DNA from 2 places in the Jeotgalibacillus sp. JSM ZJ347 genome. Region 2 is predicted to be linked to the other one. Evidence: riboswitches for the same ligand, from Rfam matches in the RefSeq annotation. Region 2 holds a riboswitch; the other holds the start of a gene.
What was found. A riboswitch is a leader RNA that binds a small molecule or an ion and turns the genes downstream of it on or off. The one in region 2 is predicted to bind lysine.
Positions count from the first base shown of each region.

Region 1 (7,873 bases), on a different contig from region 2:
AGAGGCAATTCAACTGAAAGACGAGCACGGCGGAGAAGTAACAGTCGTATCTGTTGGAGATGAAGAAACTGAAAAGCAGCTTCGTACTGCGCTTGCAATGGGTGCTGATAAAGCGGTACTCATTAATATTGAAGATGATGTAGATATGACGGATGAATTTTCGATCGCGAAAATCCTTTCTGAATATCTGAAAGATAAAGAAGCAGATCTGATTATCGGTGGTAATGTTGCGATCGATGGCGGATCGGGACAAGTTGCACCACGTGTAGCCGATTATCTTGACATTCCTTATGTAACAACAATCACAAGTATCAAAGTTGATGGCGATAAAGTAGAAATCGTACGTGATGTTGAAGGGGATTCTGAAACAATTGAAACGTCACTGCCGCTTCTTGTAACGGCTCAGCAGGGGTTAAATGACCCAAGATATCCATCACTTCCAGGTATCATGAAAGCGAAGAAAAAGCCGCTTGATGAAATCGAACTTGATGATCTTGATCTTGAAGAAGATGATGTAGAACCTAAAACAGAAACGGTTGAAATTTATCTTCCACCGGCAAAAGAAGCTGGCCGTATTCTTGAAGGTGAAGTTGACGCTCAGGTGAAAGAACTTGTGCAACTTCTTCGTACTGAAGCAAAAGTAGTCTAACTCTATAACTATTCAGGAGGTTTAACCAATGAGCAAAAAAGTACTTGTATTAGCAGAAACAAGAGAAGGATCACTTAGAAATGTATCATTTGAGGCGATTGCAGCGGGTAAGACAATTGCTGATGGCGGGGAAGTAATCAGCGTATTGATCGGAAACGGGATCTCAGACGTGGCAAATGAGCTGGTTGCATACGGCGCAGACCGTGTGATTACAGTCGAAGATGCAAAGCTTGAACAGTATTCTTCAGATGGCTTCTCTCAGGCGCTGCTTGCAGTGATTGAACAGGAAAGCCCTGAAGGCATTGTGATGGGACACACTTCATTAGGTAAAGATCTGTCACCTAAGCTTGCAAGCAGACTAAACAGCGGACTTGTATCAGATGTGACTGCAATCGAAGCGGATGGCGATTCGCCGAAATTTATTCGTCCAATCTACAGTGGTAAAGCATTTGAGAAGAAAGTAATTAAAGAGGGTCTTACATTCATTACAATCCGACCAAATAATATTCCTGCTCTTGAAAAAGAAGAGGGACGTTCTGGTGATGTTTCGTCTGTAAGCGTTGACATCACAGACCTTCGCACAATTATTAAAGAAGTGGTAAGAAAAGCGACTGATGGTGTAGACCTTTCAGAAGCTAAAGTGATTGTTGCAGGTGGTCGTGGTGTGAAGAGTGAAGACGGCTTTGAGCCGTTGAAAGAGCTTGCTGACCTGCTTGGAGGCGCTGTTGGTGCGTCACGTGGAGCTTGTGACGCTGACTATTGCGATTACTCACTGCAGATTGGTCAAACTGGTAAAGTTGTTACACCTGACCTTTATATCGCATGCGGAATCTCAGGTGCAATCCAGCACATGGCTGGAATGTCGAACTCTAAAGTAATCGTTGCGATCAATAAAGACCCTGAAGCGAACATCTTCAAAGTAGCTGATTATGGCATCGTTGGCGACCTGTTTGACGTAGTGCCGCTGCTGATTGAAGAATTCAAGAAAGTTAAAGTGTCTTAATCAGCTGAGAAGTTAAACTTTTATAGAAATTTAAGTGCTGCGGAGCGGAAGGCGGCGACTCCAGCAGGAGAAGTCGGACAGGTGGGACAGTGCGAAGCACGAGGAGGCTAACCTCCGGCCCTGCGGAAAGCGTCCACCTGAAGCGCAGCGAAACGGTTCCAGGAGCCTGACACATTGTCTCAGGCTCTTTTCAATTCTCAGGCAAAAACGTGGAAATACGATATACTCCCTGCTATACTTTGACTATATTCGTATTCAACAAGGAGGAATTTCAAAATGGCAATTGCACACGCAACTGATCAAACATTCGCTAATGAAACAAAAGACGGTTTAGTACTGGCAGACTTCTGGGCTACATGGTGCGGACCTTGTAAAATGATTGCACCAGTTCTAGAAGAGCTTGATACTGACATGGGTGATAAAGTAAAAATCGTAAAGCTTGATGTTGATGAAAACCAGGAAACAGCAAGCAAATACGGTGTCATGAGTATCCCGACACTTGTCGTATTCAAAGACGGAGAAATCGTTGACAAAGTAGTAGGCTTCCAGCCGAAAGAAGCACTTGAAGAACTATTAAACAAACACGCATAATAACTGAGCCGGGCCTTGTGCCCGGCTTTTATTTTGCTTCTGACTCTCAATTGAGTAAAATATAGGTAACATGCGTGCAGGAGGCTTACAACATGAAAGATCAACTGAAACATAAACTCGCAGTCCTTCCTGACCAGCCCGGCTGTTATCTGATGAAGGACAGACAGGGTACAATTATTTATGTGGGAAAAGCGAAAGTACTTAAAAATAGAGTGAGATCCTACTTTACAGGCTCACACGACGGGAAAACACAGCGCCTTGTCTCAGAAATTGAGGACTTTGAATATATCGTGACCTCATCTAATATGGAAGCGCTCGTTCTTGAATTAAATCTCATTAAAAAGCATGACCCGAAATATAATGTTATGCTTAAAGATGATAAACACTATCCTTTTATAAAAGTAACAGCAGAGCGTCACCCGAGACTACTCATTACGCGTAAAGTAAAAAAAGATAAAGGTAAATACTTTGGGCCTTACCCGAATGCTCAGGCAGCCAATGAAACGAAAAAGCTGCTGGATAGAATGTATCCATTAAGAAAATGCAGAACAATGCCTGATAAAGTCTGTCTGTATTACCATATGGGGCAGTGTCTGGCACCTTGTGAATTCAAAGTGGAGCAAAGCACATACCGCCAAATGACTGAGGACATTGCCAGGTTTTTAAACGGCGGTTTCAAAGAAGTAAAAAAAGATCTTAAAGTAAAAATGGAACAGGCAGCTGAAAATCTTGAGTTTGAGCGTGCAAAAGAATTCCGTGATCAAATCGTTCATATAGAAGCGACAATGGAAAAACAGAAGATGACCATGAATGACTTTACAAACCGCGATATTTTCGGTTATGCGGTAGATAAGGGTTGGATGTGTGTACAGGTTTTCTTTATCCGTCAGGGTAAGCTGATTGAACGGGACGTTTCACTATTTCCGATCTATGATGAAGCGGAAGGTGAATTCCTATCGTTTCTAGGTCAGTTTTATATGAAGCCGAACCATTTTAAACCTAAAGAAGTATTAATCCCGCAAACAATTGACCAGAAAATGGCTGAAGAGCTGCTTGAAACGAATGTGAGACAGCCTGTCAGAGGACAGAAAAAAGATCTAGTTAATCTTGCGGCAAAAAATGCTTCTATTGCTTTAACGGAAAAATTTGCATTAATTGAGCGGGATGAAGAAAGAACGATCAAAGCGGCTGAAAATCTGGGTGAAGCAATGAACATTTATACGCCATACAGGATAGAAGCTTTCGATAATTCTAATATTCAGGGCTCTGATGCCGTGTCGGCAATGGTTGTTTTTGTAGACGGAAAGCCGGCCAGAAAAGAGTACCGTAAATATAAAATTAAAACTGTTCAGGGACCGGATGATTATGAATCAATGCGTGAAGTGATCAGAAGACGGTATACAAGAGTTCTCAAGGATGAACTGCCGCTGCCTGATCTGATTGTAATTGATGGAGGGAAAGGTCAGATTGAAGCTGCGAAAGAAATCTTACGACATGAACTTGGTCTTGACGTTCCGGTGGCTGGTCTTGCAAAAGATGATCGCCACAACACTTCCCAGCTTTTATTCGGCGACCCGCTTGAAGTTGTTCCGCTGAACAGACGCAGTCAGGAATTTTACTTTATGCAGCGAATTCAGGATGAAGTGCACCGCTTTGCAATTACATTCCACAGGCAGGTACGTGCGAAAAACTCCATTCAGTCTGTGCTCGATGATATTGAAGGTGTCGGACCACAGCGGAAAAAGCAGCTGCTGAAATATTTCGGATCTGTGAAAAAGCTGAGAGAAGCATCGCTTGAGGAAATTGTTAAAGCAGGATTACCTTCAAAGACTGCTGAAAAAGTCATTGAAAAATTACAGGATTAGCATTGCTGACTGAAAAGTCTCATGCTATAATGATTCACAATTGAACACTTTATTTTAAAGTGGTGATAGAGGTGCGGATGCAAAGAGTACCGCTGATGAGGGTGATGAAACCCTGTGAAGCAGCGTGAAAGGTGCAGACCGCCGAAGCGGAAAATCATTCATCAGATTTTTTGCTGGTTCTGTATTTAACAAATGCAGGGCTGTCAGAACAATTACGTTCTGGAGAGCTATCTCACCTGTGCGATTCAGATAATATTGTCTGTATAAAAGCAATGGGGAGATTTTCTCCCTGTTGCTTTTTTTATTGTCGTAAACAGTTGAGAAATAATGTTAGGGAAGAGGAAATAAAGTGGGAATCATTGTACAAAAATTTGGCGGTACTTCAGTAGGATCGGTTGAAAAAATACATCACGTCGCAAACAGAGTGATCCTTGAGAAGGAAAAGGGAAATGACGTCATTGTTGTTGTATCCGCAATGGGAAAAACAACTGATGAATTAGTCAGGCTTGCTGGAGAGATGACTTCGCGGCCTGAAAAAAGAGAAATGGATATGCTGCTGACGACTGGTGAGCAGATGTCTACGTCTTTACTTGCAATGGCACTGCAGAACAGAGGCTATAAAAGTACATCTTTAACCGGATGGCAGGCGGGAATCCGCACAGAGCCTGTATTCAGCAATGCAAGAATTACTGAAGTGAAGACAAATCGCGTTGAAAGCCTGCTCGGAGAAGGGCGTGTCATTGTTGTTGCAGGATTCCAGGGCATGGATGAAAACGGTGAAATCACAACGCTTGGCCGGGGTGGCTCTGATACAACAGCCGTTGCGCTTGCTGCAGCTTTAAATGCTGAAAGATGCGATATATATACAGATGTAGATGGTGTATATTCTACCGACCCGCGTTATGTGAAAGGCGCCAGGAAGCTAAACGGGATTTCATATGATGAAATGCTTGAACTTGCGAACCTTGGAGCGGGTGTGCTGCATCCGAGAGCAGTTGAGTTTGCAAAAAATTACGGGATTAAATTAACAGTCAGATCAAGTATGGAAGAAATTGAAGGAACGTTAATTGAGGAGGATGCACCAATGGAAGAGCATTTAGTAGTAAGGGGCGTAGCGTTTGATAAGGGTATCGTAAGAATGACGGTTGTAGGTCTTGAGAATGAATTGACAGGATTCCCTGCAGTGTTCTCCATTCTTGCTGAAAATCATATAGATGTGGATATCATTATTCAAAGTAAGCTTGATACAGGGAAAGTAAATTTGTCATTTTCGATAAAAGAGTCGTCACTTGAAGAGACTTTACAGATTCTCGCGCGCAACAAAGAAGAAATTGGCTACGAGGAAATTGAGCATGAAACAAATCTGTCAAAAGTTTCGATTGTCGGATCAGGGATGGTTTCAAACCCTGGTGTGGCGGCGCAGATGTTCCGTGTGCTTGCAGAGCAGAACATTCAGGTGAAAATGGTCAGCACGTCTGAGATCAAAGTATCAGTTGTTGTTGATTCACATGAGATGATCAATGCTGCAAATGCAATTCATGAAAGCTTTGGGCTTAACAAAAATACTGTAGAAGCATAAAACAGCAGGCTCCTGTAAAACATGGAGCCTGCTGAATTTTTATAAACTGGCTTTTCTCGAAGGTAATGAATAGGGGTCTTTTTGATCCCATTTTAGCTCGATCTGAACGCAGTGTTTTTTATTGCGGGTATAAACAGCCTCGGTCTGATATTGCTTAATCATCGCAATCTGTTCAGCAATAAAGCCTGCTTCGAGTGTAAACAGCGGGTCATTGTGCTGAATTCTTTCCTGCACCACATTGCCTGCGAGTTCGAAATGTATTTCATAATTTTTTTGTTTTATGATAGAGAGGTCACCCCACTCTGCCCGGATGAAAAAAGAAATAATTTCGCCTTCGTTACTGCATGGGTAGCTTCTGGCAAGTTTTTTTCCTGCCCAGTACAGGATATCTTTTGTATGGTTACCTAAAAGATCCGGTATCAGTTCATCCCTGATCAACCGGTAGCCAAATAAGTCCTGTGTCATATTGTCATTATCGCTCATTGATTAACCGAACCTCACTTTCAATCTCTTCATTATAAATTGTTGTGTGTGAAAGTGTAAGGTCAAATAGAGATTTTCTAGCGAAATCGGCATATTGTCATATAGATAAGCAGTTTTTTGAAATAATAAATTGTGAAAAGTGATTTTGTGAATTTTTTGTGAAAAACAGCAGAAAAATATAGGAAAATCCCCTATAACTGAGCAGATAGAATAAAAAATATTTAGAATCGTTTTTATGTATACGTTTTCTTGACGCTCCATTACGAGAGGAGTACAATAAATTTGTCACATAAATGTTATACTGTGCGAAAATTTTGCTGAATCTATCATTCTAGGGAATAGCTTTCAGCAGCTGTATTTATTTTAGAGGGGGTTACATTCGATGGCGGAAAATCGAGAGTTTTATTGGAGGAGGCTGCATTCTTTACTAGGGGTTATACCAGTAGGGATCTTCCTGATTCAACATTTAGTTGTCAACCATTTCGCTACTAGAGGCGAACAGGCTTTCAACGATGCAGCGCATTTCATGGAAAGTTTACCATTCAGAATTTTCTTAGAACTATTTATTATCTTTATTCCTTTATACTTCCACGCAATCTATGGAGTATATATCGCATTCACTGCTAAGAACAACACAAGACGTTATGGAACACTTCGTAACTACATGTTTTTCTGGCAGCGTATTTCAGGTGTCATCACATTGATTTTCGTGACTTGGCACGTATGGGAAACTCGTATTCAGGCTGCACTTGGAGCTGAAGTAAACTTCGGTATGATGGAGCAGATCTTAGCGAATCCATGGATGGTTGCATTCTACATACTTGGAGTCGTATCGACAACGTTCCACTTCTCTAACGGTCTATGGTCATTTATGGTCAGCTGGGGTATCACGGTGAGCGCTCGTTCACAAAAGATTTCAACGTATGCAACACTTGGTGTGTTTGTAGTACTGACAATCATTGGTATCCGTTCAATTCTTGCATTTGTTTAATTCGTTAACTTTTTCAGCTGCAGTAAGCAGCTTTTGATATCAGTAAGGAGAGTGACAAAATGAGTAAAGGTAGAATCATCGTTGTAGGTGGCGGTCTGGCCGGCCTAATGGCAACGATTAAAGCAGCTGAAGCAGGAATGTCAGTAGACCTCTTCTCGCTTGTACCTGTAAAAAGATCACACTCTGTTTGTGCACAGGGCGGTATAAATGGAGCTGTTAATACAAAAGGAGAAGGGGATTCTCCTTGGGAGCACTTTGATGACACAGTATACGGTGGAGATTTCCTTGCAAACCAGCCTCCGGTTAAAGCAATGTGTGATGCAGCACCGGGAATTATTCACCTTCTTGACCGTATGGGCGTTATGTTCAACAGAACACCTGAAGGTCTGCTTGATTTCCGCCGCTTTGGTGGTACACAGCACCACCGTACAGCATTTGCCGGTGCTACAACTGGTCAGCAGCTGCTATATGCATTAGATGAGCAGGTACGCAGACACGAAGTAGCCGGTCTTGTAACAAAATATGAAGGCTGGGAATTCCTTGGTTCAGTTCTTGATGACGATGGTGTTTGCCGCGGGGTTGTATCTCAGGATCTGAAGACAATGGAGATCAAATCTTTCAAAGGGGACGCAGTTATTCTTGCAACAGGCGGACCTGGCATTATCTTCGGAAAATCTACAAACTCTGTAATCAACACAGGTGCTGCTGCATC
Region 1 covers NZ_JBISEN010000001.1:168,770-176,642, forward strand. Annotated here, with positions in the region: gene ACH6CZ_RS00800 (electron transfer flavoprotein subunit beta/FixA family protein) at 1-649, shown strand, start outside; gene ACH6CZ_RS00805 (electron transfer flavoprotein subunit alpha/FixB family protein) at 678-1,652, shown strand; gene trxA (thioredoxin) at 1,929-2,243, shown strand; gene uvrC (excinuclease ABC subunit UvrC) at 2,336-4,108, shown strand; lysine riboswitch at 4,167-4,346, shown strand; gene ACH6CZ_RS00820 (aspartate kinase) at 4,458-5,687, shown strand; gene ACH6CZ_RS00825 (YslB family protein) at 5,727-6,170, opposite strand; gene ACH6CZ_RS00830 (succinate dehydrogenase cytochrome b558 subunit) at 6,553-7,161, shown strand; gene sdhA (succinate dehydrogenase flavoprotein subunit) at 7,221-7,873, shown strand, end outside.
Region 1: another riboswitch for lysine. It lies ahead of ACH6CZ_RS00820 (aspartate kinase); the one in region 2 lies ahead of ACH6CZ_RS10530 (Na+/H+ antiporter NhaC family protein).

Region 2 (7,873 bases):
CATTAACGTATCCATCCCAGTATTAAAACCGGCTTTAATATCTGTATCATAATTATCACCGACCATCACAACATCTTCTTTTGGCAGGCCAAGGACATTTAAGGCCTGCTCCATAATCACTGACTCAGGTTTACCGATAAATAGCGGTTCTGTCTGTGTTGATACCGTGATCACTGAAGTAAGCGAGCCATTACCAGGGAGCAGCCCCCGCTCAGTCGGAATCGCAATATCGCCATTGGTGGAAATAAATTTCGCACCATTTCTGACAGCCAGACAGCCAAGCGCAAGCTTTTCATAAGTGATTTCACGATCCAGGCCAACAATCACGTAATCCGGCTTTTCATCCTTAATTGTAATCCCTTTTTCAGTCAAAGCCTGACGGATCCCGTCGCCGCCGATCACATAGGCTGAGCCATTCGGCATTTCCCGGGAAATAACTGCTGCAGTTGCAAGAGATGTCGTAAACACCTGTTCCGGTTCAGCAGGTACATCAAAATTCTGCAGGTGTGCAGCTACCTGTTTCTGTGTTTTTGAAGAATTATTCGTGACAAATAAATACGGAATGCCTTTTGCCTTCAGCTTCTTAACAAACTCAACTGCTTCAGGAATCGGCTCCGTTCCTCTATACATCGTTCCATCCAAATCAATTAAATAACCTTTATATGCTTTCATTCTTTACGTCCTCTCTATTCCTTACCGTCTAAATGCTGAGACCGGGCCCAGCCCATTTTCAAGATAGGTTCTGACTGCAGGTGTAAATGCTTTAAGTGCACCTTCTGCTGATGTAAATGTATCAATGCACATCTGATGGTCTACTTCAGTAAACTCCTGTACAAGGTGTTTTCTTAGTTTTACAACCTTAACCAGATCAGCATGCATGTCTTTGCCAATCACTTTTTCATCCTCTAAAATATCAATAATATCTTCATAACTGCCTGGATCACGCATAATAAACCCATCAATCATTGAATTTCCTACATCAATAATTGATTCTATAACGGTATGCAGACTGCGTTCAAGCGCCAGCTGTTCAATTTTAGATTCCCATGAACTGTGCCCATGTAAAAAGCTGAGCTGTTCTTCCATAAACGTTAATGTTTTTTCAATTGTTTCTCTATCCACGAAGTACATCTCTTCACACTCCATCAAAATGTCTGCTTTTAGTGTACCATAAGCCTTCAGATTTTTTGGCATGACGTGTGTTAATCGTTATAATTGTATGTATAGCTTAAGGAGGATTTTTAATATGACTGAACGATTTTTTCTTTATGATGATACAGAGGAAACAAAAACGAGGTTTGTCAGCTTTATGGGAGAAAATCAGCGCTTTGACCTGGCTATCCTATATTCCGACCGCCACTACGGGAAAGCAATGGTGATGGACATCCAGGGCAGCCGCTTTGCGATTATCGGACAGGATGATCTTGATGAAGAGGGTTATATTGAACATGCATTCAAGCTTTCTGAACAGGACGCATCCGAGCTGCGAGAATTTTTATACGAAGTGATCCTGTGAATCAATTGAAGCCCGCCTGCTCATACTAAACCAAAAAGGAGCAGTGTAATGGAACGCTACAGCGATTTTTCAAACGTCGAAGTCCAAAAGGAATACCTGATACCGGAAACCCTCCCGGAAGGCCCCTACGGCTCACCCAGAGGGAAATATACACTCGTCAGAAACAAATCTGGCCCATGGAGAGAAGGACAGCGTTACTACAGCGCATTCAACTACGAAAACAAAGGCGACCACGAATACATTCCAAGACTCGATCCCGGTGCACATAAGCCTTGATGTTTTTTACTGATTTGTCTTTTTTAAAATTGGCTGGTGATTGTAGCTCCAGCTGTGCATAAACCAAAATGGCTTTTAACACATCGAAAACAAAAAGAAGTATATCTCAATTTAAAAGGAGACATACTTCATTGTATATTAAACACCAATATAGTGCAGCGGAGCGTAGGGCGGCGACTCCGGGACGATTAGAGGGAAGCCGAGACCCCGCAACCGAAGGTGAGGAGGCTTGGCAACCTCCGTCCGGAAAGCGTCCGCCCGAAGCGCAGCGAAACGGTTAGTTTTCACCACACCATCTACTTTTTAGCCCCGGCAACCTTCTTCACAATAAAATAAGGGCACCCAAAATTACAGTGCTCATATAAATAATCCTTCACCGTAGAAATCTTCGTATCAAAAGAAGACTTCTGATTCGTATCCTCAAAAAAGCCCTTCAGCCGCAACTGTCCGTATCCCCAGTCACCTACAATGTAATCATACTTATGCAGAATCTCACTGTATCTCGCTTCAAAAGCCTCTTCATTATAACCTTCCCTGAATTCCTCTATGATTTCATATTGCTGATTATGCATTGTAATCATCAGATTCTCACTCCTGCCTGTTAACTACTTCCTATTATACATGACAACACAATTTTTTCTATGCATGATTCCGATTCGAACTGGACAAACTTGCATAAAGGAGTGTTGTTTCGATGAAGCTTATTTATGCTGCTCTTTTGATCCTGCTGATAACTGGATGTTCAAAAGAACCGGAGCCGCCCGAGGTATCACCTATGTCATCATGGCTTCCTTCTGCCATGAATGAATATGACCTAGCTCCTGAGTATACATTAAAAAAACTGCCTATGCATTAAGCACAGGCAGCCTATTTATTAAGCTGTTTTATTTTTGGATTTCTTTACTGCGTTCGTAATACTTGCAGCAAGTCCGCCCCATAAAAGAACGATCCCAATTACCATCATTACAATTGCACTGGCTGTCATTGCGAATCCCTCCCTTAGTCCTTATCCGGAAGCTCAACTGGTGTTGAACGGCTCCATTTTAGTGTTGATAACACAATTCCAAGGACAAATGCTGCACCTGCTGACGATAAGAACATCGTCAGTGCAAATCCGTTGGAATAACCTTCATAGTTACCAGAATCGTTGTCAAACTGCTGGAAGAGGTTATCTGTAACAAGTCCAAACATCATGTATCCAAGTACGATTGGTGTAACGATCGCAAGACATGCTTTCCACCATCCGCCAAGGTGAATATCTGATGTCAGGTTAGCGTGACCCTGAAGCACGTTCGTTTTACGCAGAATCCATGCAATCATAATCACTTCGACCAGACCAATAGCTGCTACACCAAACTGGTTAATGTAGTAATCTGCTGCGTCAAGGAAGAATAGCCCGCCCTGAGTGGCAAACAGAATAGAAATTAATCCGGCAAGTCCGCCCCCGAAAAGAACAGCCTTGTTACGGGAGATACCAAGCTTCTCAGTTAAACCTGCTACATACGTTTCAGTGATCGACATTAGTGAAGTCAATCCGGCAAGTGTAAGCGAGAAGAAGAATAGTGCACCGAAAATTCCGTTTAACCCCGGAAGCTGATTAATAATCTGCGGGAATACCACGAAGGCAAGTCCTACACCGGCAGAAGCAACTTCTGAAACCGGAACATCCAGTTGTGAAGCCATGAATCCAAGCGCTGCGAATACTCCGATACCAGCTAAAAGCTCGAACCCTGAGTTTGCAAAACCTGTGATAAATGCGTTATTCGTAATGTCCGATTTTTTCGGAAGATAGCTTGAATAAGTAATCATGATTGCAAACGCAATTGATAAACTGAAGAAAATATGACCGTAAGCTGCTACCCAGACTGACGGTTCCAGTATGTTTTCAAAATTCGGCTGGAAGAATGCATTCAGACCCTGAGCTGCACCTTCAAGTGTTACCGCTCTGATGACGATAATCAGGAATAAAATAACAAGTGTCGGGATGAAAATACGGTTTGCATATTCAATCCCTTTCTTAACACCAGCAAGTAGAATCCCCAGTGTAATGACCCATACAAGTACGAGTGGGATGAAAATTCCCCACACAATGCCGCCTGTTTCACCAGGTGCTACGTCAAGCTGTAAAAATTCACTGAATAGAAAGCCTTCTGTATCTTCTCCCCAAGCCTGACCGAATGAGAAGATTGTATACCTCATTGCCCAGGCAATAATAACTGCATAGTAGGTGGAAATAACAAACGATACAAATACTGCCCACCACCCAAGCCATTCTGCTTTTTTACCGCTCATGCGGAAGAATGACAGTGGCGCTGATCCTCTGTACTTATGACCGATGGTGAATTCCATGATAAGAATTGGAATACCGGCTGTTAAGAGTGCAAATAAATATGGAATAAAGAATGCTCCCCCACCGTTTTCATAAGCGACATACGGAAAACGCCAAATGTTTCCGAGTCCGACTGCGGAACCGACTGCTGCAAGAATAAATCCGGCACGCGATCCCCACTGTTGACGATTCATCTAATTACCCCCCTGAAAGTACTTCCTGAATAAGTGGAAGTTTTTATATATTCAGATTATTTCTCATAATCTAAAAACAGTATAGCACTTGCTTCCTAAATGTAAAAGTACTATTTTAAAAAATTCTGAAATTATATTACTATAATCTAGAAAAATAAATAAACACTGTTATATCAATGTTTATTGAAATAGTGTGCAAAATCTTTCACACTTTATATAATTCATACATTTTTCCAATCGTACAATAGTCCTTTTAAAAAAAGCCTGAATGGCGTTAACCATTCAGGCTTCAAATGTCTTACTCCAGCTCTTCTTTAGCTGACACGGTTCTCGCTTTATCAGGATTCCTGCCCATTATCACTGCAAATAAAACAAGCAGTACAATGACAAGTCCAAGCGCAAGTAACGTGTTTCCTGAGAAGCCAAGCATAATGTAACCTGCTGAAGCAATGGCAGCACCAGTTAGGGCATAAGGGATCTGCGTTGCAACGTGGTCGATATGATTGCTTCCCGCTCCAGTTGAAGAAAGGATCGTTGTATCAGAAATTGGTGAGCAGTGGTCTCCGAATACAGCACCTGCAAGTACGGCTGCAAGTGATGGCAGAAGGAGTGAAATATCTGTGCTTGCTGCAATTTCTCCTGCGATTGGAAGCAGAATACCGAATGATCCCCATGATGTACCTGTTGAGAATGCCATTACGCCTGCAACTAAGAATAGTAACACTGGCAGCCATCCAAGTGGCAGATTCGATGATTCTACGATTCCTGCAAGATATTCACCAGTACCAAGATCACCAATAAGACCAACAATCATCCAAGCAAATACAAGGATATAGATCGCCGGCAGCATTGATTTAACGCCCTCTTTTAGTGCAAGGAAAAATTCAGCTCCACCGATTTTCTCAGAACGGCCAATTTGACGGATAAAGAATGCGATGGCTACCGCCAGTCCAACTAGCGCACCATATACAAGTGATTTTGCTACATCAGTATACTCGAACATCTGAAGAATCGTTGCAGATTCTCCTGTGTCAGCTGTATAAGCCTGAGCGCCTGTCCACATCATCGAAGCCACTGTACCAACCACAAGAGCGATGATTGGCCAGATTAGATCTCCGACTGTTCCGTGCTTTGATGTAGGAAGATCATTTTTAAGTTCTCCCGGAATATCTTTGTTAGGGTCATATACTTCGCCTGTTTCAATCGCACGGTTTTCATGCACTTTCATTTGTCCAAAATCAACACCGCGAAGTGCGACTATAAAGACGATTCCAAGTGCTGCCCATACATAAAGATTCATTGGCACCATTTGAATAAATGCCGAGAATGCTGTGTATTCAGTAATTGAATGTGTAGCAAGAATCCCGCCAATTACTGCGATGATGTATGCTCCCCAGCTTGATACGGGTGACACCACGCAGATCGGCGCTGCTGTTGAATCGATCAGATAAGCAAGCTTTGCACGCGACACGCGGTGACGGTCAGTCAGTGGACGTGCCACCTGTCCGACTGCAAGGCTGTTGAAGTAATCATCAATAAAGATAATAATACCAAGGCAAGCAGTTACAGCCTGAGCACCGGCACGTGTTTTCACGCGCTTCATTGCCCATTCCCCAAACGCTCTTGCGCCTCCAGATACGTTAATGAATGCTGTAATCACACCAAGAATAATCAGGAATAACATAATAAAAATATTCCATAAGTTCAGTGCGCCGGGTTCTCCATCTGACCCGTGCTCCCAAAATACGCCGCTAAATGACATCCAGAGTGTTTCAAGCGTCGCAAGCGGTCCAAAGCTTGTGATTAATAGTGCTGCTGCGACAATACCCGCGCCAAGCGAAAGTAGGACGCGTCTAGTAAGTAAAACCATTACAATTGCAATGATTGGTGGTAAAAGTGATAACCAAGTTCCTTCCATAATGTTCCCTCCTTTAATTTTTGATAGGGCAAGGTATGAGGCATAATCGTAAAAAACGCAAAAAAGGGCAATGATAGAGGACTCTACCATTACCCTTGAAAGTTAGTAATGTTATGCTCCATCACGATCTGTAGCTCCTCAACCCGCAAAATGCTGCGGAAAGAGAGTGTTATCCTTATTAAAGATAACCCCAATGATAAAACCCTGACTGATTATTACCATTTCGGCAGTGATCCCCTTTCATCTGTGATCGCAGTTGTCATCCTCACACAGATTACTCTTAAATACTGCTCCTCTACCCCATCGGATTATGATGTGGTGATTATTCATTTTACTGAACAATTATAACAAGTGACTGTCTTCAATTCAAGACTAATTTGTTGGAATCGGAACTTCAAGTGAAGGAGACATACCATCGCCGACATTGTAAATTTCAGGAACCTGTCCCTGAATCAGCCCCATTGCAACCGGTATATCCTGTTCAATTGTCGTCACTTCTGTCGCAAACGGTACGATAATCTGAACATTTACTACAAGGTGTATATTAATCTCAACAAATGCGTTATTAATACCAAACTCATCAATATTTGATTTAATGTTTGACGTCACACTTCCGACTGCATGAAACCTGATTGGTACTTTTGGTCCAAGGTTTCCAAGTAACGCGTTTCCGGTAGCCTGACCAAGAGGCACCGTATAGACGATTCCTTCAAGGTTGCCGGCATCTTCCACTTCTAGATCTAATTCAGTCAGAGACTTTAAAATACTTGTATCTCCTCTTTCAATTGCCCGCAGTTGTTCCTGTACAAGCTCTGTGGTTTCTGCAAGTACCCGGTTAATAATTTCTGTATTAAACTTTGTGGTGACCATTTCAGCTGAATCCGTTGGTACATTTTCAATAATTTCATTGATATCCATGACGTTTGCAATCTCTCTGTTTACTGCCTTACTGATTACAAGCGCACCGATTTTCTGTGTCTGGGACTCGGCATAGATCATCAAAGTTGGCTTAATACCAGTATTGATAACAGCGAGCCCAATGGCTGTCATCAGCAGAAATAACACCAATGACAGCAGCCAGACAGAGCGTGCTGTGAGCGGCTTGATCATCATTCTTTTTCTGCGCATAAAAAAGCCCTCCTATAACGCAGTGTATGCAGGTCAGAAGGGTTTTTTACTTAGAATTATTCAGTTATAAAAGAGATATCAGTCTCAGCAATTGTCACATCCAGATGTGCCGACAGGTCAACTTCATATGTAGCTCTGACGATTTTCCCGCTCTCTTCCACTACCCTGATCACCGGCCGCGTTGAAACGCCTTTATTCTGCCGCGCCACAATTCCTTTTCTACCGTCGCTCAGTTGTACGGTGAGCCCGTTCGGATAAATCGCCACACCCATCTGAAAAGCTTTAATCACTGTCGGATCAAATAATGTACCTGACCCAGCCAGGATAATTTCAAGCGCATCAGCAGGCAGCATTTTATCACGATAAACACGGTTTGACGTGCAGGCATCAAATACGTCTGCAACAGCGAGAATCTTTGCATAAAGATGAATATCCTCAACAAAGATGCCCCGCGGGTAACCTGAACCGTTCAGTCTTTCGTGATGCTGAAACGCGCAATGAGCGGTCAGTAA
Region 2 covers NZ_JBISEN010000002.1:1,010,162-1,018,034, reverse strand. Annotated here, with positions in the region: gene ACH6CZ_RS10565 (TIGR01457 family HAD-type hydrolase) at 1-672, opposite strand, end outside; gene ACH6CZ_RS10560 (DUF86 domain-containing protein) at 694-1,131, opposite strand; gene ACH6CZ_RS10555 (DUF3055 domain-containing protein) at 1,247-1,516, shown strand; gene ACH6CZ_RS10550 (cytosolic protein) at 1,565-1,792, shown strand; gene ACH6CZ_RS10545 (YutD family protein) at 2,089-2,373, opposite strand; gene ACH6CZ_RS10540 (methionine/alanine import family NSS transporter small subunit) at 2,667-2,777, opposite strand; gene ACH6CZ_RS10535 (sodium-dependent transporter) at 2,792-4,315, opposite strand; gene ACH6CZ_RS10530 (Na+/H+ antiporter NhaC family protein) at 4,614-6,233, opposite strand; lysine riboswitch at 6,357-6,539, opposite strand; gene yunB (sporulation protein YunB) at 6,606-7,361, opposite strand; gene ACH6CZ_RS10520 (HD-GYP domain-containing protein) at 7,418-7,873, opposite strand, start outside.